Regions from separate parts of the Bacillus cereus group sp. N8 genome, predicted to be linked through region 2. Evidence: riboswitches for the same ligand, from Rfam matches in the RefSeq annotation. Region 2 holds a riboswitch; each other region holds the start of a gene.

Region 1 (7,099 bases), on a different contig from region 2:
ATGTTAGCGTGATGTATCTGAGACATTATATAATAAATATAGCGTTAATATATTCGACAGTTTTATTAAAATTTATTATTCCTAATTTTTAATAAGAGGAAAAATGATATACTAATAGATATAAGTATTATGATAAGTTTTGAATATAACGATATTTATTGTTAATGATGTAATAATGGATTAATATTTCCTACGTAGATAAAAAGGAAAGGGGAATTATATGAGGGCTGTACAGGGCGATCCAAATTGGAATTTGGTTACAGATACATATATAGAACCAAACAATTTTGCTGAGTTATTTTCTTTGCTTGTACCTTGTCATCCAAAAGGTGGAGGGAAAGAGCGAACTATATTAGTATGGAAAGAAAAAGAGTTTTATAAAGAAGAAAATTTAGCGGCATTTATCGTATATGGAATGAATAAAGTAAAGGGCTTACCGCAGTTTCATAAAGATGAAATTCCAACTTTAGTACGTATTCTGCGTTTATGTCAAGAGATTGGTTGGTATGAAGAGGCAAATGCTTTTATGATAAGCCAGGGGCTAGATGAATTTGTCCAAACTTCATTGGAATATGAAACATGGGATCTTTTGACGCAAGCGGTTGCTTTAAACTATTTAATTATTAAATATCGTATTGGTGAATTAACAGATGGCGATGTAGAGATTTGGAATCGAGTTAAATTTAGTGAGAAATGTATAACAGATTGTAAGCATCTATTATCTCATAAAGAAGTATTGGAATTTACATTCTTTTATATGTGTAAGCGAGCTAAAATACTATCAAAAGAACAGTTAAATAGTGATATGATGAATCTAGCAATGTATTGTAATACTTTTGTGTATGATTTGTATACACACGACTTATTACGAAAGTATCGTAAGTGTACAGATTTTCTATCATATTATGGACCGAGTCAAGCAGTTTTAGCTTGTCAAAGAGCTGTGCTTTCTCAAATTTCAGACCGGTTAGATCCATTAAAGACAACGCATGTAGATGATTATTTATATGTGATGAAAGAAATGATGGAGCATATGACGATAGGGGTAATGGATCGATATGGTCATTTTATTGGAAAGTTGCTATCATATGTACCATTTTTTGAAATGATTCAAGTTCCACAGCATGCATATTATTGTGAAGAATTACTTTATATTTGTAAGGGCATTGAATACAAAGAAGAAATACTACGCAATTATATATTTATACAATTACATGATTGTTTACCATCCTTCTTTAAACTATTTCTTAAAAATAAGCGTTATGCAACGATTCATGATATTCTTTTCTATTGGTGCGACGATGAACAAAGAATGAGTTTAGAGAAAAAATATAATCTTAGTTTTATTTATGAAAAATATGCTTGTGGTTAAACCGTATTTTACATATTAAAAATTAATATAAATTAAAAAGGATCTCAAGTTTATGTGAGATCCTTTTTTTGTTAGTAAAACAAGGAGAAAGTAACTAAGATAAGAAATAACATTCCATAAAGGAGAAATTGTGCAGTATAACTTCCTTGTATACCAAAAAAAGTATTCATTTTTTCATATAAATTCAGTATATATTTCGTTGGGTTATCTTTGAAAGATTGGTATACAGTGTCTCCTCTTTCTAAGCTTCTTGTTCATGTTCATGTTTTTGGTTATGAGGAACATTAACGTATCTAGCTATGAATAATAAAACACCCATAGAGAATACAGGAAGTATGGTAGATAAATAAAAACCATTACTAATTATATTTGTTATAAGAGCACTCAAAAGAAAAATTGCATTATAAATATGGGCTATTTTTTGTTTTAACCGCATTTGTAATGCTTCCATAATGATTTCTAAGGCAACAAAAGCAATAATGATAGATAAAAATACAGTGTTCGTATTATAAATGATTAAACAACAGATTAAACCTAAAAAGGCCAGGTATTCAATAAAAAGAGGTATATTACGTGGCATACAATTTACCTAACTAAATATGGCAGTGGGTTCACTGCATTTGTTTTTTCAAGATTCCATTCCCCATTATGTAATTCAAAATGGAGATGTTGCCCGTATGAATGACCTGTATTTCCCATATGACCGACTAATTGTCCAGCTCGCACCTGATCCCCAACTTGTACGGCACGATCCTTCATATGAGCATAAACTGTTGTATATAACTTTCCATTTATTTGATGGGCGACGAACACGACATTGCCATAGCTAGCCGAATAATAAGATTTCACAACTTTACCTGCAGCAGCAGCTTGAATAGAGATGTCGCCTTGTGCTGCAATATCTATACCATAATGCATTTGTTCCCAGCGCATATCAAAAGTTGAGCTAATTCTTCCTTGAGTTGGAAATTTGAAAACAGCTGGAATTGATGAAGGTTGAGCTGTTTTAGTTTGTGATTGATTTTGATGTTGCACTATATAATGTTTTGCTACATATCCGTATCCTGTGCCAAAACGAATTTTATACCAAGTACCTACCGTTTCTACTACTTGTACTTGTGTACCATTTTGTAGCGAGCCAAGTAGAGTGCTACTTGTACTAGCCTTGCTACGTACATTTAATTTTGGTGTTGCAACAGTATAAGAAGGTGAACCTTGTACAGTTACACCTTTTACTAGAGGTGTGGATCCATTAGATACAAAGTATTTTTGTACGTACCCAATTTGACCGTTATGTAATATTTTGTACCAATCCCCTTGTTCACCTTGAATGGTAATGAATTGACCATTTGGTAATATATCTAGAATAGAAGACCCTGTATTAGGTTCAGAACGAACGTTTAATGCGTTTGCATTTACGATATATTGATTCTTTGATTGAACATTTTTTTTGAATAGAATTGCATCTTTTTTTATGTAGCCTGTTTTGTTGTTAACAGATACTTTATACCAATCTTGAGTTGTCTCAAGAATAGTAACCGGGCTATTAAATCGAATGTTTTCAATTATTGCACTGTCTGCATGGTTATTTTGATGTAGTGCAACGTTGTCAATTTTTACATATCCAGTTTTTACTTTAGATGGTTGCGTAGCAGCAGCTGTTTGTATATCGGATTCTCCCATAGAAGGAAGTAAAGAAGCAATTGCGATAGTAGTGGCTGTTAAAGCAGTAGTTTTCATATTCATGTAATAAAGACCTCCTCTAGTTGTATAGTTGTAATTTTATTATAGTATAAAGATATAATATATTGGTCGTATTCACATAAATGTAATATGAAATCAATAAAAATAATGTTAGAAGAGAGGTTCGTATATAAATATTGTATATATCATTTGTGGGATCGCATTTATATTTATTTAACACATTATTGTCTAATTAATAATTAAGAAAATTAAAACAGTTGATGATGTCTTATTACGGTGTTATACTGACAGTGATAATTTTATAGTTTGCTAGGAGAGCTGGTGTTGCCAGCTGAGAGTAGGCCGTAAGCCTTTGATCCTTTTCATTACCTGATCTAGATTATGCTAGCGTAGGGAAGCAATTCGGACACTAACAATGAGTCCCCGTTTCTTTGCGTATAGAAACGGGGCTTTTTTATTTGAAAATTTCATATTGAAACCACTAGGGGTGCTTGATGTGCTGAGAGAGGAATAATCCTTAACCCTTACAGACCTGATCTAGGTAATACTAGCGAAGGGAAGTGGACAACGAATAAATGTATAATTTTATTTGCTGTAACCACTTCTTATATAGAAGTGGTTTTTTATTTAGATACGTATATCGGAAGGGGATAGAGAAATGAAATTTTGCGATAGATTATTAGAAACTGTGCAACCTGTTTGGGAGAAAAGTCATAATCATCCGTTTGTAGTAGGTATGGGGGATGGCACGCTAGAAAAAGATAAATTTCAGTATTATATTATTCAAGATTATTTATATTTGTTAGATTATGCAAAGTTATATGCGATTGGTGTTGTAAAAGCAACGAATCCACAAGTAATGGGAAAGTTTGCTGAACAAATTGATGGAATTTTAAATGGAGAAATGACAATCCATAAACAGTATGCAAAAAGACTTGGTATTTCTGTACGAGAGATGGAATCTGCAAAACCATCTGCTAAAAATTTAGCTTATACAAATTACATGATGTCTGTATCTCAAAATGGCACACTTGCGGAATTAATAGCAGCACTTCTACCATGTATGTGGAGTTATTGGGAGATTGGAAAGCGTTTAAACGATATTCCTGGAGCAAGAGATCATGAGTTCTTTGGTGAATGGATTCAAGGATATAGTTCTGAAGAATACGGTAATCTTTGTATTTGGTTAATAGATTTATTAAATGAAATGGCAATTGGAAAGTCAGAGAAAGAGCTAGACCGATTAGAGGAAATTTTCTTATATTCCAGCCGATTTGAATATTTATTCTGGGATATGTCCTATCGTAAGGAGATGTGGGGTTTTGAGGAGCAAGAACATACTACAGTTTCATAATGTTTCTTTTCATTATGATGAGAAACCAATCATCGATGAATTAAATGCTTCTATACAAGAGAAAGAGTTTGTAAGCATTATCGGACCAAGTGGCTGCGGGAAAAGTACTTTATTTCGCCTTATTACGGGGTTAGAAGAAGCAAGTGCTGGACAAATAGAGCTGACAGAAACAAAGAGTCACCCTGTAGGATATATGCCTCAAAAAGATATGCTTTTGCCGTGGAGAACAATTATTGAAAATGCTGCGTTACCTTTAGAGTGCCAAGGTGTGCAGAAGAAAGAAGCGCAAGTAAAAGCGAAAGAACTGTTACATAAATTTGGGTTACAAGGATACGAGGCGAAATATCCGAAAGATTTATCTGGTGGTATGAGACAACGTGTATCTTTTATCCGAACTTTATTAACGGGCGGGGAGATATTATTGTTAGATGAACCGTTTAGCGCATTGGACGCTTTAACGAAGGCATCTTTGCAAGAATGGTTATTTGAACAATGGAAAGAGTGGGAAAAAACAATTTTATTTATCACTCATGATGTTGAAGAGGCGTTGTTTCTTTCTAATCGAATTTTCGTTGTAGAAAATCAACCGATAGCAACTTTAACTGAGCGAATTGTGCCGCTTGATCGTAACCGAACACGAAAGGATTTATATAGGCCTGAAGTATTGGCGCTTAAAGATGAGATCCTTAGTATGTTACAAAGGCAGGTACTTGTATGATGAACCGTTTGAAAGAATTAGTTCCTGCTCTTACACTTTCTAGTATTTTACTCATTATGTGGGAAGTGGGGGCAAGAATTGTAGATGAGATGTACATTTTACCGTCACCGTCTGCAATTGTAATGAAGATTTGGAAACTAAAAGACATATTATTTACGGTTCATTTACCGGCAACGTTATACGTCGTTGTAATAGGTGTTGCTATTTCTATCGTATTAGGTGTGGGGCTAGCAATGTTAATGAATGCGAGTACGTGGATGGAAAGAGCATTTTACCCATTATTAGTAGCTTCACAAACCATCCCGATTACAGCACTTGCGCCCCTATTTGTTTTATGGTTTGGATATACCATTTGGAGTAAGGTTGTTGTTACAGTTTTAATTACGTTTTTCCCTATTGCGGTCAATACGTATGATGGATTACGTAGTACGAAGAAAGAGTGGGAGGAGCTCTTAGTTACGTATGGTGCAACGAAAAAAGATATTTTTCTAAAGCTAAAGTTGCCATCTGCTCTTCCTTACTTTTTCTCAGCGTTAAAAATTGCAGTTCCGCTTAGTGTGATTGGGGCGGCAATTGGAGAATGGCTCGGTGCACAAGCTGGGCTTGGATATTTCAGTAAAAGAATGATGACGCAGTTAGATGGTGCGGGTGTATTTGCACCAATTGTATTGCTATCATTATTAGCTATTTTTTTCGTCATACTTATTTCTATGTTAGAAAAGAAATTCATTAGTTGGAGGAAGCATTCATGAAATTTTTAAAACGCATCTTTGTGTTTACATTATTAGTTGCAATGATTGCAGGGTGCTCGAGTAATTCAGCATCAGATAAGAGTAAAAAAGAGAAAGAAATAACAGTCATGCTTGATTGGTATCCGAATGCGGTGCATAGCTTTATTTATGCCGCAATTGAAAAAGGCTACTTTAAAGAAGAAGGAGTAAAGGTAAATATTAAATTCCCTTCTAATCCGACTGATCCATTAACGTTAGCTGCAGCAGGGAAAGTGACAGTTGGCTTGTATTATCAGCCAGATGTTGTTATGGCCAGAGCAAATGAACAAATTCCAGTGAAATCAATTGGAGCTGTCGTACGTTCACCGTTAAATCATGTCGTATCGCTGAAATCAGCAGGCATTCAATCACCGAAAGATTTAGAAGGCAAAACAGTAGGTTACTCTGGAACGCCTTTAAGTGAAGCGTATTTAAAAACGATGATAAAAGAAGATGGTGGAAATCCTGATACGGTGAAAGTAGTTGATGTCGGGTTTGATTTAGTGCCAGCATTAATTACGAAAAAAGTGGATGCTGTAACAGGGGCATACATTAACCATGAAGTACCTGTTATGCGCCATGAAGGCCATGAACCAGCGTACTTTAATCCAGCTGATTATGGAGTACCGAACTATCATGAACTTGTGTTTGTAACAGGTGATAAAACGTTGAAAAAAGATAAAGAAGCGCTGCAAGCCTTTTTACGCGGGGCGAAAAAAGGGTATGACTTTATGAAGAAAAACCCTGATGAAGCATTAAATATTTTATTAGATCATCAAGAAAAAGAAAACTTCCCACTTGTGCCAGAAGTTGAAAAAGAAAGTATGAAAATTTTATTAGAGAAGATGGAAACGAAAGATGAGCCATTCTTATCAGATTCAAAAGAGTCTTGGGAGAAACAAAATAAATGGTTGAAAGACAAAGGAATGACGAAAGAAATCGTTCCAGCCGATGAACTATTCGAAAACATTTTAAAGTAGGCGAATGAATATGAAAAATGAGCTCCATGTAATCTCAAATGGCCATATGCCATTCGAAGAGTTAGTGAATGTAGCGATGCAAATTGAGAGTGAGATTGATTATTTGCATATTCGTGAGCGTGAGAAAAGTACGAAAGAATTATATGAAGGTGTGGAAAGCCTTTTAAAAAAAGGCTTTCCAGCATCTAAACTTGTTATAAA
Region 2 (7,099 bases):
CTCCCTGCCAAAGTACCAACACCTTCTTCGAATTATTTCAGGTATTACTGGGCTCTTAATCCCAGCTCTATTAATTACCGTTCTACCCGTTACAGAAGGTGCCTATATTACGATGTCTGAAGGAAAAGAAGTGCTCCTTTATGGAAAGCTTCTTTCTAGTCCTGTTATTTATTGTTATATGCTCTTTGGACTAACTTCGGAACTATTTCTATCATCTCTCTTTCTTGCTGATTTTGCGAGAGAACAAGGTTCAGAAGATGCATATAGAATTTATAGAAGAAATGCCATCATACTTGGTCCTGCAACGCTCGTGACTGCTATTATCGCTCTCGTTGTAATGGACCCTGAAACACACTGGCTTATGCAAGGCTTAATAAAGCAATTCCCATGGTTTACAGTCTCTATCGTTTTATTTGTTATCGGATATTCCTCCCTTTGGTGGACAAATAAGAAATATGGCACACTAGGATTTCCTCGCATTGCAGTTTTAGCTGTCGTCGCTCAATATGCATTTGCAAGCTACGCTTACGGCGTCGCCCATTTACCGTATATCATTTACCCGGACGTAACTGTATTTACAAGCTTTACGACGGTCGAAACATTCTATGCACTTCTTATTCTTTACGCAATCGGAATTGCAATTTTACTACCCGGATTCATTTTCTTCTGGAATTTATTCTTGAAGGATCGAACTTTTTTGAAGGAAAAATAATAAAGTGAAACTTTAATCAGTGGGGGGTTTTGTTCATCCCCCACTGATTATTAGCCTGCACCAATCGGGCGTTTACGGGCAGTAAGGCTCCCACCTAACTTCTTTGCTCCAGCCGAATTTTGAGGTGGGAGTCTTACTGCCCGGCAAATAGCGGGATAAACGAGGGGCATTCGTACATAGAATGCCCCTCATTTATTAGACGTCTATCCTAATAGTTATTACACTACCACTGATACTTGTCCTATAGCTCAAAAAACACATATTCACTCCATTCCATTATATGTCTAGTTCTTCTTATTTCCTGCTGAATATACTACCAATATAAACTTGAGACAAGCTACATTTGTTCAAGGGAAAATAGAAAGGTAGGTTAAATATGAGCATTGAAATATGGATTACTATTATTGTATTCTTCTTAACGATGATTGTTATCTTTTGGCGACCTCGTGGTTTAAATGAGGCGTGGCCGGCAGCAATTGGCGCTGGTATTATCCTCATTACTGGACTTGTATCAAAGCCAGATGTCATGGACATTATAAGTAAAATTGGAGGCGCCTCCATAACGATATTAGCGACCATCGTTATGGCAGTTATATTAGAAAGCTTCGGCTTCTTCCATTGGGCTGCAGCAAAACTCGCAAATTTAGCGAAAGGTTCCGGACACCGCTTATACTGGTATATTCAATTACTATGTTTTCTTATGACCCTTTTATTCAATAACGACGGTAGTATTTTAATTACAACTCCGATTTTAATTCTTCTTCTAAAAAATCTTCAATTAAAACCTCACCAACAAATTCCTTATTTATTAAGTGGCGCTTTAATCGCTACTGCATCTAGTGCACCAATCGGTGTAAGTAATATCGTAAACTTAATTGCATTAAACATCGTCCATATGACTCTTTATATGCATACTGCTATGATGTTTGTACCTGCAACATTAGGATTATTGTTTATGTCATGGCTCATGTATACAGTTTTAAAGAAAAAACTTCCGAAAAAATTACCTGTTTCTTCATATGATATTGAAGAAATTTTCTTCACAAAAAACTTTCATCCGTTAAAAGGGAAAAATTCTGTTGATACGAAACAAAAACGTACAAAATTTATGTTAAAAGTATTAGGCTTCGTCTTCCTTATGCGCTGTCTTCTATTCGTTGCATCCTTCTTATCCATCCCAATCGAAATTGTTGCTGTACTCGGTTCAGTCGTTCTTCTCATCTGGAGATGGTACTACCTACGAACAAACCCTATCGATATTTTGAAAAAGACACCGTGGCACATTTTAGTTTTCGCTTTCTCTATGTATGTAATTATTTACGGGCTTCATAACGCAGGATTAACAGCAGCACTTGTAAGTTGGCTCGAACCAGTTGTAAGTCAGCATCTACTCTATGCCAGCTTTGCGATGGGCGGACTTGTATCAATCCTCTCTAACGTCTTCAATAACCACCCTGCCCTTATGATTGGTACAATCACATTAACAGAAATGGGACTCGATCCAGTCACATTAAAAACGATTTATCTCGCAAATATCATTGGTAGCGACATCGGTTCACTATTATTACCAATCGGTACGCTAGCTTCCCTCATTTGGATGTATATCCTGAAACAAAACAAAATTAAAGTGAAATGGAAAGACTATTTAAGCGTATCTCTCATCGTTATCCCACTCACAACAGTCGTCACATTATTCCTCTTATACTACTGGGTACAGCTATTCTTCGCCTTATAGACAATAGAAGCCCCCTTTGCTACCGTCTTAGCAAAGGGGGCTTCTTCTATATTTAAGTTAGGTACAGTGTGATCAATCAAGTAAAGAGGTGTAACGTGTTATTGATATAAGTGACTACCAGTTTCTTTGAATTCTTCCGCTTTCTCTTTCATTCCTTTTTCAATTGCTTCTGTCGTTTCTAAATCATTTTCTTTCGCATATTCACGAATATCATGTGAAATTCTCATACTACAAAACTTCGGTCCACACATTGAACAGAAATGAGCTGTTTTCGCCCCTTCTGCTGGCAATGTTTCATCATGATACTCCATTGCGCGTTCAGGATCTAAAGATAAATTAAATTGATCGCGCCAGCGGAATTCGAAACGCGCTTTTGAAAGTGCATCATCACGCTGATGAGCCGTTTTATGCCCTTTCGCAAGATCAGCCGCATGCGCAGCGATTTTGTACGTAATAACCCCTTCGCGAACATCATCTTTATTCGGTAAACCTAAATGTTCTTTCGGAGTTACATAACAAAGCATCGCCGTTCCAAACCAGCCGATCATCGCAGCCCCAATCGCTGATGTAATATGGTCATAACCTGGTGCAATATCTGTCGTTAACGGCCCAAGTGTATAGAACGGCGCGCCCTGACAAATATCAAGCTCTTTCTCCATATTCTCTTTAATTAAATGCATCGGTACATGCCCAGGTCCTTCAATCATAACTTGCACATCATGTCTCCAAGCAATTTTCGTCAACTCACCAAGTGTTTCAAGCTCAGAGAATTGCGCTTCGTCATTTGCATCTGCAATCGAACCTGGGCGTAATCCATCTCCAAGAGAGAACGAAACATCGTACTGCTTCATAATTTCACAAATCTCTTCAAAATGAGTATATAGGAAGTTTTCTTTATGATGGAATAAACACCACTGCGCCATAATCGAACCACCACGCGAAACAATACCTGTCGTACGCTTTGCAGTAATTGGAATGTAGCGAAGTAATACGCCGGCGTGAATCGTAAAGTAATCAACGCCTTGCTCCGCTTGCTCAATTAACGTATCACGATACACTTCCCACGTTAAATCCTCTGCAATTCCGTTTACTTTTTCAAGCGCTTGATAAATGGGCACAGTTCCAACTGGTACAGGAGCATTACGAATAATCCACTCACGTGTTGTATGAATGTTTTTACCTGTAGATAAATCCATAATCGTATCTGCACCCCAGCGAGTCGCCCACGTCATCTTCTCTACTTCTTCTGCAATAGAAGAAGATACGGCAGAGTTTCCAATATTCGCATTTACCTTCACATGGAAATTACGTCCGATAATCATCGGTTCTGCTTCCGGATGGTTAATATTCGCTGGTAAAATCGCGCGACCTTCCGCGATTTCCTTACGAACAAATTCAGGCTCTATCCCTTCACGAATCGCAACATATTCCATCTCAGACGTAATAACGCCATTACGTGCATAATGCATTTGCGTAACATTTGCACCTTGCTTTGCTCTAAGCGGCTGGCGATCCATTTGCGGGAAAACAGGTGTATGTTTCGAAGCCACTTTCACACCGTCATCCTCTGGTTTCACTTCACGTCCTTCGTATGCTTCTACATCTCCGCGCTCCAGGGTCCAAGAATGACGCGGCGTTGGAATCCCCTTTTCCAGCTCCACTTTATAGGCAGGATCTGTATAAGGTCCACTCGTATCATACACACGGATTGGCGGATTTGGGACACCGTTCGTTTCGCTTTGTGCAATCTCGCGCATCGGTACCTTCATACCTTCACGCGGTCCATCCACATATACTTTCTTACTTCCTGGTAAACTCGATTTCAATTCAATTTGCTCAGCTGAAACAGATTGTTTCATAACTTTTGTTGCCCCCCTGTACGTGACAAGGACGAGATATGGCCAGCGTATGCCAAAATAAAAAGAGCCAGGTCCATAAAAAAACAAGGACCTGGCTCATAAAGGCATAATTATGTAAAGCCGTTAACTTCCCTACGCTGGTACGAGCCAGATCAGGTCCAAAGGGTTAAGAAGTTCACGCGCTTCTCTCTCAGCCTACGCATACGTTAGGCACCCCTAGTTTATCACTGATTTAATTTTCAATACTTTCCCATCATACACGATAATCTGAAAAATGCAAAGTCTATTTCTTTTGCTGTTTAAGGAATCATCCAAGTTAAATAATAAGCCTGTACATAAGTCATAATCCCAACAATAATTACGAAGAATAAACTATGCTTCACTGTAAAGCGGAACAGATCTGATTCTTTCCCAGCAAGACCAACTGCCGCACAAGCGATTGCAATCGATTGCGGAGAAATCATTTTACCTGTTACACCGCCCGTTGTATTTGCTGCAACGAGAAGCACTTCAGGCACGCCAATTTGCTGTGCTGTAATTGCTTGTAAATTCGAGAACAGTGCGTTCGCTGACGTATCTGATCCTGTTAAGAATACGCCGATCCAGCCTAGGAATGGTGAGAAGAACGGGAATAACCCGCCAGTTCCTGCTAGTGCTAACGCTAATGTAGAAGATAAACCCGAATAGTTTGCGATAAATGCGAATCCTAATACGAATCCGATAGATAGAATTGGCATTTTTAGTTCGTTTAACGTTTCTTTAAATGTTGCTACTGCATCTTTTGCACTCATTTTTAAAATAAAGATAGAAATGATACATGCAATTAAAATCGCTGTTCCAGTTGCTGATAAAATATCTAATTTCAGGACTGCTTCATAAGGCGTTGGCTTATTTACTATCGGCTCTGCTTTCATTACTAAATTGTGCAATCCTGGAATTTCAAACTTAACTACAAGGCTTTCTAAAGCCCCTCCTGGAGCGAATAACGCCTTAAAGAAACTTTGGCTCCAAATCACAACCATCACCGTTAAAATAATGAACGGAGACCATGCTTTTACTACTTTTCCTACTGTTAGTTTCGGCATAGATGTCGCAGCCGTTGCTGCTACTTCACTATTTGCTTGTTTAGACTGATAGATTTCTTTCGGCTGCCAAACTTTTAAGAAGAGCGATAAACTTACTAAACTTACAAGTGCCGATGTAATATCCGGAAGTTCTGGCCCTAAGAATGTCGCTGTAATAAACTGCGTAATTGCAAATGAACTACCCGCTACAAATAGAGCAGGCCATGTTTGTCTTACCCCTTTAAATCCATCCATTAAAAATACGATAAAGAACGGAACAAATAATGATAAGAACGGTAATTGATGTCCAGCCATTTGTCCGATTTTATGCGGATCAATACCAGTTACTTGTCCAGCTACTGTAATCGGAATTCCCATCGCTCCGAATGCTACTGGTGCAGTATTTGCGATCAAACAAAGACCAGCCGCATATAAAGGATTTAAGCCAAGACCTGCAAGAAGCGCTGCCGTAATCGCTACTGGTGCACCAAATCCTGCTGCTCCTTCTAAAAATGCTCCAAATGAAAAACCGATCAAAATAACAAGTAAACGATGGTCATTCGTAATTGATAATACAGATGCACGAATAACATCAAATTGACCTGTTTTCACGGAAATTTTATATAAAAATACTGACATAATAATAATCCACGCAATTGGCCATAATCCGTATAAGAAACCGTATCCGGTCGCTGCCATTGCCATTGTGAATGGCATTTTATAAGCGAATAAAGCCACTAAAATTGTAAGTACAACTGTAATAAATCCTGCCACATACCCCTTCATGCGGAAAACTGCTAAAGCTAAGAAAAAAAAGATAATCGGAATAAGTGCGACCGCTGCAGAAACCCAAATATTCCCGAACGGATCATAAACTTGTGTCCATGTGTTCATTGTTCTCTCCCCCTCAATAATCCCCTTTTAAATAAACATAACCCCATCAATAGGCTATCAGGTCATCATACCTTTAAGTCTAAAATAAAAAACGTTTAAGAAAACGTTTTCATTAATTTTATCACAACAATTTTCATTTAAAAAGATTTTTTTGAAGATTTTATCATTTAAAACAGAAATCTTACAAAAGAGTCACGTTCTTGTAATGTTAATCGATAGGAAGCTCGCCAAATTTACTGCATACTAAAGGTATAAACAACGGACATTACTTATGAGGTGATATATATGAACGGAAACAAAATATTAGCAGCTTTATCATACTTTAGTGTACTATTCGCGCCTATCTTATTCCCTATTATCGTGTGGATTGTAGGCGATTCGGAAACAAAACCACATGCAAAACGTGCTCTATGGACACATATCATTCCAAGCATCGCTTCATTTATTGGATTAGTTATTTTAGGAATTATGGGCATCGGATCTGATCAGCCAGATGTAACACTTGGAATCGGAGCAATGATTGTTCTATGTATTTGCGGAATCATTAGCTTATACTACTTCATTTGGAATATCGTAAAAGGTGTTAAAGTGCTGAAAGCTTAACTTTAAACAAACGTTTGATTAAAAAGAAACTGTCGCATGATGATAAATGAAAATTTATTAGCGATTCGACAAGGAATATCGACTTAACTACAAAATGCGACAAGCATAACCTACCTATTAATAAGAAAAAACCGTCCCAAAATACCTTTTGGGACGGTTTCTTTATCTTCTGCGTTTCTTCTTTTTTCTCATCATTTTCTTTCGGCGTGTGTTCACTTTATCCGCTATAATG
Region 3 (7,099 bases), on a different contig from region 2:
TCCGCTCAACTTGTTACAATTAAAAAATAAGTAAAAAAGCTTTGCGAAATTCGCAAAGCTTTTTTCTATTTATTATGAGCAATTTGCTCCATATCCGGACTACAAGTTTGTGACTGACATGATTTATTTAAAGAACATGCTGCGCATTTTCCTTTTTTACTTCTCTTTACAAAATTCACTAGCGTATATGTTGCATAACCAAAAATGATAGCTCCAATTATAATATTGACCATCATCGTAATACATCTCCTTCTAGAATCCGAGTAAGGACCCAACTTGGTATATAATGAACGTTAATACATAAGCAACAACTAATGGATAAGCGACTGAGAAAATTGTCCATTTCATCGATCCTGTTTCGCGTCTAATAACAGCTACTGTCGCTAAGCATGGAACATATAATAAGACAAAGAACATAAATGCGTACGCTGATAAAGCAGTATAATGTGCCCCCATTACATTTCCTAGCACATCTTCTTTAACCGCATAAATAATTGCCATTGTAGAAACGACAACTTCTTTCGCTAAAAATCCTGTTAAAAGAGATGCCCCAGCTTGCCAAGTTCCAAAACCGAGCGGTGCAAATAGTGGCGCGATAAATCCACCAATCATCGCTAAGAAACTATCTCCCATATCGACACCAAATCCTGATGGGCCTGCATAGTTTAATAACCAAATGACAACCGATCCACCGAAAATGAATGTACCAGCTTTACGAACAAATCCTTTTCCTTTCTCCCATGTGCTCAGCCATAACGTTTTCGCTTGTGGCACACGGTAAGGCGGTAATTCAATTACGAAAATAGATTTTTCCGCTTTCAAAATCGTAAGAGACATAATTTTTGTAACAAGTAATGCAAGAACAATACCTGCAACGTATAAAGAGAACACAACAGTTGCCTGACTATTAGGGAAGAACACTCCCGCAAATAATGCATATACAGGTAAACGTGCTGAACAAGACATAAATGGTGTTACTAAAACTGTAAGTAAACGTTCTTTTTCTTGTTCAATCGTTCTCGCAGCCATGATACCTGGAACGTTACATCCAAAACCGATAATCATCGGAATGAACGCTTTTCCGTTTAAACCGAAAAACTCCATAATTCTATCCATAACAACTGCAATTCGCGCCATATACCCTGAGTCTTCTAATAATGAAATGAAGAAGAATAGTGCAAAGATTTGTGGAACGAATACTAATACTGCACCAACGCCCGCAATAATACCTTCTGTAACGAGTGCTTGAATAAAGTCAGAAGCGCCAACACTTGTGAGCCCAGCTGTAACCCAATCAGTAAGTTGCCCTCCAAAAAATCCATCAAGCATATCAGATAAAGGTGTACCAATCCACGTAAACGTAACCTGAAAAATAAAAAACATAACTGCTAAAAAGATTGGAAGTCCTAAAATTTTATGTGTAATTAACTTATCGATTTTTTCCGAAAAAGGAATTTCCCCTTCTTTCTCATGCTTCATAACATTTGTTTTTAACTTTTCAATATACGCTTCACGAGTCTTGTAAATATGCTCCTCTAACGTACAATCAAGTTTTTCTTCTAAGCGAGATCGAACGGCTACAAGTTCCTTATAAATTGATAGTGCTTTCATTTCTTTTTCTACTACTTCGTTATTGCTTAGAAATTGAAGGGCTAACCATCTTGGATGCTCATAATTCGCTATCTCTAAAAGAGCGATTATCTCTCCAATCCCTTCATCCACTTGTACACCATATGAAATAATGAATGGTTCTTTCTCTTTTTTGTCATTTTCTTTAAGAGTCGTAAGTAATTCTTCACAGCCTTTTCCGGTTCTTGCGATGACAGGAACGACTGTTACACCTAATATTTCTGATAATCGTTTTACATTGATAACAATTCCTCTTTGCTTCGCCACATCAACCATATTTAAGCCAATTGAAACCGGCTTACCAAATTCAAGTAATTGCAAAGTTAAATGCATATTTCGCTCAAATTGCGAAGAATCCACAATATTTAACATATGATGGAATTCGTCTGTTAGTAGAAAATTCGTAACGACACCTTCATCACGTGAAACTGGATTTAAATCATAGACGCCTGGTAAATCGATTAATGTTCCTTGCTTATCTTTTAATTTACCAACCTTCTTTTCTACTGTTACACCGCTCCAGTTTCCTACATATTCATAAGAACCAGTAAGTGCATTAAATAATGATGTTTTCCCTGTATTCGGATTCCCTAGCAAAGCAACCTTATTCACGCTAATTCCACCTTTATCATTTTCGCGTCACAATGACGAATACTAATTAACTGTCCGCGACACTCCAATGTACAAGGACCTTTAAACATCGCTTTCTGTTTTATGCGAAGCTCGCTTCCTTCCGCAAGACCGAAAGCAGCTAGTCTACGCTTCAATAACTGATCTAACGACTGAATACTTTTTACTAACACTTTCTCACCAATTTTAATATCTACTAAGCTCATAACCTTCCCCCTCAGAAGAGAATGATAATTATTTTCAAAAAAATTATATCATACTCTATTTCATTTGGACTATACCCTTTCGCTTCATATTTATTAACATTTCGCTACAATTCTATTTCAAACATTGTCATACTAGGTTCATTTGCCATTCTCATCCATTTCGCTTACAATAAACAATAGCAAATAAAGAATCTCGTTATCACAGGGGGAGCCTTATCGCTGAGAGGGAACACTTCGTTCCGACCCTTAGAACCTGTTAGTTAATACTAGCGCAGGGATTGTGCAAACGTCCGAAATACATACCTCTTTTTTATTTACGTATTTCGTATCCTCCTATGATATCTATTCTTTTTTTTGTACAACTTGGATTTAGGGGGAGACAACATGCGTAACACCAATTTACAAGCGATGATCGAATCTGCTATTCTTGCAGCCTTCGCCATGATTATCGACATTTTACCATTATCACTTAAACTTCCAACAGGTGGTTCCATTTCATTTGCAATGATTCCTATTTTTATTATCGCATACCGCTGGGGCTTCAAAATGGCTTTCTTAGGAGGCTTAATTTGGGGACTATTACAAATTGTCGTAGGTGATGCCTACATTCTAACACCGGTGCAAGCATTCATTGAGTACTTCGTTGCCTTTGCCTTTATCGGCTTTGCTGGTTTATTCTATCGTCCAATTCAAAAAGCACTTGCCTCAGACAACAGTAATGCAGATCATTCCAATTTTGGCAGTCGTAAAGATAAACCAAAACAGAACAAAGGCAAAAAAGCACTCGTTTACATTATACTTGCCACATTTGTCGGCAGCTTTGCACGTTATTTCTGTCACTTTATTGCTGGCATTATTTTCTTTGGTCAATATGCACCTAAAGGACAATCAGCTGTCTTATATTCATTAATTGTAAACGGCAGTACAATGATCGGCTCTTTCATACTATGTACTGTATTACTAATTCTTTTATTTACAACTTCACCACGCTTATTCAAAAGCATCGGTGCTTATCAAATGAATAGAGAAAAGAAGAGCGCCTAATGAGCGCTCTTTTTTCATATCGTAATATCAATAATAAATACAATAAATGCACAAAAGAAAATAAATACAATCACACCTAGTAAATTGCTATTCACGGCTAATCTACTCCTTACATAACCTCATTTTCTATCCAAAGTATACTGCTCCAAAATAAAGATTAGGTAAAGATAATATGAAGTTAAATTAAAAAAGCGTAACATGTATTGTCTACGCTTTTTTCGGTAAATAGAAGTAAAATAACACACCATCTTCTGTATTCTTTACCCCATATTCAGCATCGTGCAGTTCTAAAATATTCTTTGAAATTGCAAGTCCAAGCCCTGTTCCACCTTGTGAACGCTGACGAGCTGCATCCACGCGATAAAAACGATTCCAAATTTTATCTAATTGTTCCTCTCCAATGTGGGTACCTTTATTTTCAATACACACTTTTATACGATCCTTCCCGTCTATTGTGGAAATAATAATATCTTCTTTATTTGGTGTATAACGTATGGCATTCGTAATGAAATTTACGATGACTTGTTCGATCCGGCCTTGATTTGCCATCACTTCAAATGGACCTATATTTTTATGAACACAAAGTTCTTTTTTCTCTATTTCTACAGAAAGATGTTCACATATATCTTCAATTACTGTATCAATATAAAATAAATCCATTTTCATTTTATATGTACCTGACTCAAATTTAGCTAACTCAAGCATATCTAAAATTAACGTATCCATTTTATCTACTTCCCGTTCCATCGCCTGAAAATAGTACTCTTTTTTATGCTCCGCTACTCCATCTTTTAAAATAGAAATACAGCTTTTCATAATACTCAGCGGAGTTTTTAGTTCATGCGAAACACCAGAAATGAATTCTTTTCGCGTCTTTTCTAACTTTCTTTCCTTTTCAATATCTTCTTCTAACTGTCCAATATGCGAATGGAGTTTATTTGATAGTACATTAATATTTTTCGATAAATCTCCAATTTCATCTTTTGAAGTAATCGGTATTTTTTCTGTAAAATCTAAATGCGCTATTTTCTTCGTCGTATCATTTATTTTTAATAATGGTTTTGCAATTTGTTTAGAGTAATAGAAAGAGGCTAGAAAAATGAGAACGACTACAAATGCAATGATATAGATGTAATAATCTTGCACCATTTGTACAGCTTCATCTACAGGTTGTAAAGAAGCCATCGCATATATATATGTGACCGATCCGTCTTTTTCTTTTATTGGCTTCAGTAATAATTTATATTTAATATCATTTTTTTCATAGTCCATTGTCTTTGTTGAATACTCTATTTGATTACTCTCTTTTAGTACTACATCCGATTGAAATTCTTTTATACTATCCAAAAATAAAGTGTTTTTATAAATTGGATTTATGGGGCCTTTTACATCAGGGAATTGTACTTTCGTAATTTTCCCTGCTAGATTAAAGTCCGAATTTTGAGCCGCCCTCTTCTGTTCCTCAGCACTCATAACTCCAGCAACTTTGTTTCTTTCCATAGCGCTAGAATCTTGAGCAACTTTTGGCCTCCCATCACTCATCTGAATTTCTTTTGCAGCTATTTTTTTACCTAACGATTTATTCAGCCAACTCAAATTTAAATCTTCTATATGTACATAACATGTGATAAAACTATCGTCTCGTTTTAGCCCATAAAAATAGACTGAGCGTCCTTCTAACTTAGGTAGTGTCCCACCTTCAATTTCATCTATACTCATGAGATAGTACAAAGGCATCTTGATTACCTTTTTTCCAAACTCCTTTTCCGCCCTACGTTCCAAAGTAACCTCTACATAAAAATCATCCACATGTTTTAAATTCCCATTCTGATCCAATGTCGTAATCCACGTATTATTTTCTCTTAAAAAGTCCTGCTCCAGCTTCTGAATCCCTTCTGCACTTCCTGCATAGTTCAAATAATTCTTTTCGAAGGAATTTAAATTCACTTTAATATCTTCCACTTTTCGATTCGCATAATATTGTTTAAAAAATATCGTTTGTCCAATAAATATCGTCGCTAAAATTAACATACATAATGCTGTTGTGAGGGTAAATAGTTTTAGTACAATCCCTTTTCTCATACATTCCCCTCAAATTTATAACCTGTTCGTACTACAGTTGTAATGTACTTTGCTTTCTCTCCTAATTTATTTCTTAAATTACGAATATGACTATTAACCGTTCGATCGTCACCAGCAAATTCATATCCCCAAATTCTTGAAATCAATTGCTCCCGTGTTAAAACAATCCCTTGATTTTTCATAAAATACGCTAATATTTCAAATTCTGTATGTGTTAAATTAATGTCTGTTCTATCTACCGTAACAGTGCGCGACGGAAAATGAACGTGAATACCGTGGATTGATAATGTATCATCTTCATTCTCTAAAAGTTGCTTTGTCACTTTTCTACTTTCTAACAATCTTTTCGCTCTTGCTAATAAAATTGGAGGACTGTATGGCTTTGTCACATAGTCATCCGCTCCAAGTTCAAATCCAAGTAACGTATCATCTTCCTCTACACGTGCCGTCAGCATAATAATAGGAACCTCGGATGTTTTACGGATTCTTCGGCAAACGGACCACCCATCAAGTTCCGGCAACATAATATCTAAAATAACTAAATCAACCTCTTCTTCCTCAAATACAACTAAAGCTTCTTTCCCGTCTCTCGCTTCAAACACTATATATTGCTCACTTAAAAAATAATCTTTTAATATTTCACGTAATATATCTTCATCTTCCACAATTAAAATATTTTTTGCCATAACTTATATATCCCCTCCTGCTTTCAAAAACTATCACTTCATTTTGAATAACTAGCAGTTAACTTCGCCTCGATAATATATCTATCTGGTGCATCTCCTATATAATCAAATGGATAGCAAGTAGTCAGTGTTAATATTGGTTCTTCTTTTTTTATAATAACAGTCCGATCATCCGCATGGGTAATCCATATCTTTTGAATTTCATATGTGTAAGTTTTATTATCATACTCTAAAACAAGAGTGTCTTTTTCTTTTAACTCTCCTAAATCTGTAAATACAGTATCCCGGTGCCCACTTAGTACAGTATGCCCCCCTCCAGATGGCGTTGTCGTTAAATCACTAACGAACATACCAACTCCTTTTTCCAAAGTTGTATCATTCGCCTCCCAATATACAGAAAACTTCTTCTTTATTTTCGGTATATTTAACACCGCTACCTTTTCTCCTTCTTTATGCTCTGTTTGAGAAGAAGGTACTTTGGAAGTTACAGGCGTTTCATGAGAAAGGTGAGTATCTTGTATATTTTTAAGGCTCTTTATTTCCTCATTCGTTAATTCTTGCGCAGCGCTTTTTCCTTTATACCATTCCACAGCGTAATACGATCCCATGAATAGCCCTATGGCCATCAATATGATACCAATATAATTGAGTAACTTCATGCTTCATCCCTCCATGCAAAAAATGGTAGGAATAACCTACCATTTTTAATATATGAAATTATCCCATTCTTTATAGAAAAATATTTTATTTACGCCTTAACTTTATTACGACGATTCAAACCAAATAATGTCCCTATCCCTACAAGACATGCGCTTAATGCCA

The links. Region 2 has a riboswitch for thiamine pyrophosphate ahead of thiC (phosphomethylpyrimidine synthase ThiC). Riboswitches for the same ligand answer to the same signal wherever they lie in the genome.
Region 1: linked by a shared signal. The riboswitch ahead of tenA (thiaminase II) and the one ahead of thiC (phosphomethylpyrimidine synthase ThiC) in region 2 are both predicted to bind thiamine pyrophosphate.
Region 3: linked by a shared signal. The riboswitch ahead of thiT (energy-coupled thiamine transporter ThiT) and the one ahead of thiC (phosphomethylpyrimidine synthase ThiC) in region 2 are both predicted to bind thiamine pyrophosphate.

What each region holds. Positions count from the first base shown of each region.
Region 1 covers NZ_JAEHBK010000020.1:1,989-9,087, forward strand. Annotated here, with positions in the region: gene JDS80_RS22370 (DUF3965 domain-containing protein) at 221-1,372, shown strand; gene JDS80_RS22375 (hypothetical protein) at 1,614-1,952, opposite strand; gene JDS80_RS22380 (SH3 domain-containing protein) at 1,958-3,118, opposite strand; TPP riboswitch at 3,378-3,489, shown strand; TPP riboswitch at 3,550-3,652, shown strand; gene tenA (thiaminase II) at 3,735-4,430, shown strand; gene JDS80_RS22390 (ABC transporter ATP-binding protein) at 4,399-5,148, shown strand; gene JDS80_RS22395 (ABC transporter permease) at 5,148-5,900, shown strand; gene JDS80_RS22400 (ABC transporter substrate-binding protein) at 5,897-6,898, shown strand; gene tenI (thiazole tautomerase TenI) at 6,909-7,099, shown strand, end outside.
Region 2 covers NZ_JAEHBK010000029.1:26,176-33,274, reverse strand. Annotated here, with positions in the region: gene JDS80_RS25300 (cytochrome d ubiquinol oxidase subunit II) at 1-712, shown strand, start outside; gene JDS80_RS25295 (arsenic transporter) at 1,089-2,447, shown strand; gene thiC (phosphomethylpyrimidine synthase ThiC) at 2,546-4,306, opposite strand; TPP riboswitch at 4,419-4,534, opposite strand; gene lldP (L-lactate permease) at 4,606-6,264, opposite strand; gene JDS80_RS25280 (magnetosome magnetite crystal formation protein family) at 6,550-6,867, shown strand; gene JDS80_RS25275 (metal-binding protein) at 7,030-7,099, opposite strand, start outside.
Region 3 covers NZ_JAEHBK010000064.1:3,571-10,669, forward strand. Annotated here, with positions in the region: gene JDS80_RS29480 (lipoprotein BA_5634 family protein) at 1-30, shown strand, start outside; gene JDS80_RS29485 (FeoB-associated Cys-rich membrane protein) at 66-236, opposite strand; gene feoB (ferrous iron transport protein B) at 253-2,241, opposite strand; gene JDS80_RS29495 (FeoA family protein) at 2,238-2,465, opposite strand; TPP riboswitch at 2,660-2,761, shown strand; gene thiT (energy-coupled thiamine transporter ThiT) at 2,850-3,509, shown strand; gene JDS80_RS29505 (sensor histidine kinase) at 3,717-5,591, opposite strand; gene JDS80_RS29510 (response regulator transcription factor) at 5,588-6,277, opposite strand; gene JDS80_RS29515 (class D sortase) at 6,316-6,936, opposite strand; gene JDS80_RS29520 (LPXTG cell wall anchor domain-containing protein) at 7,026-7,099, opposite strand, start outside.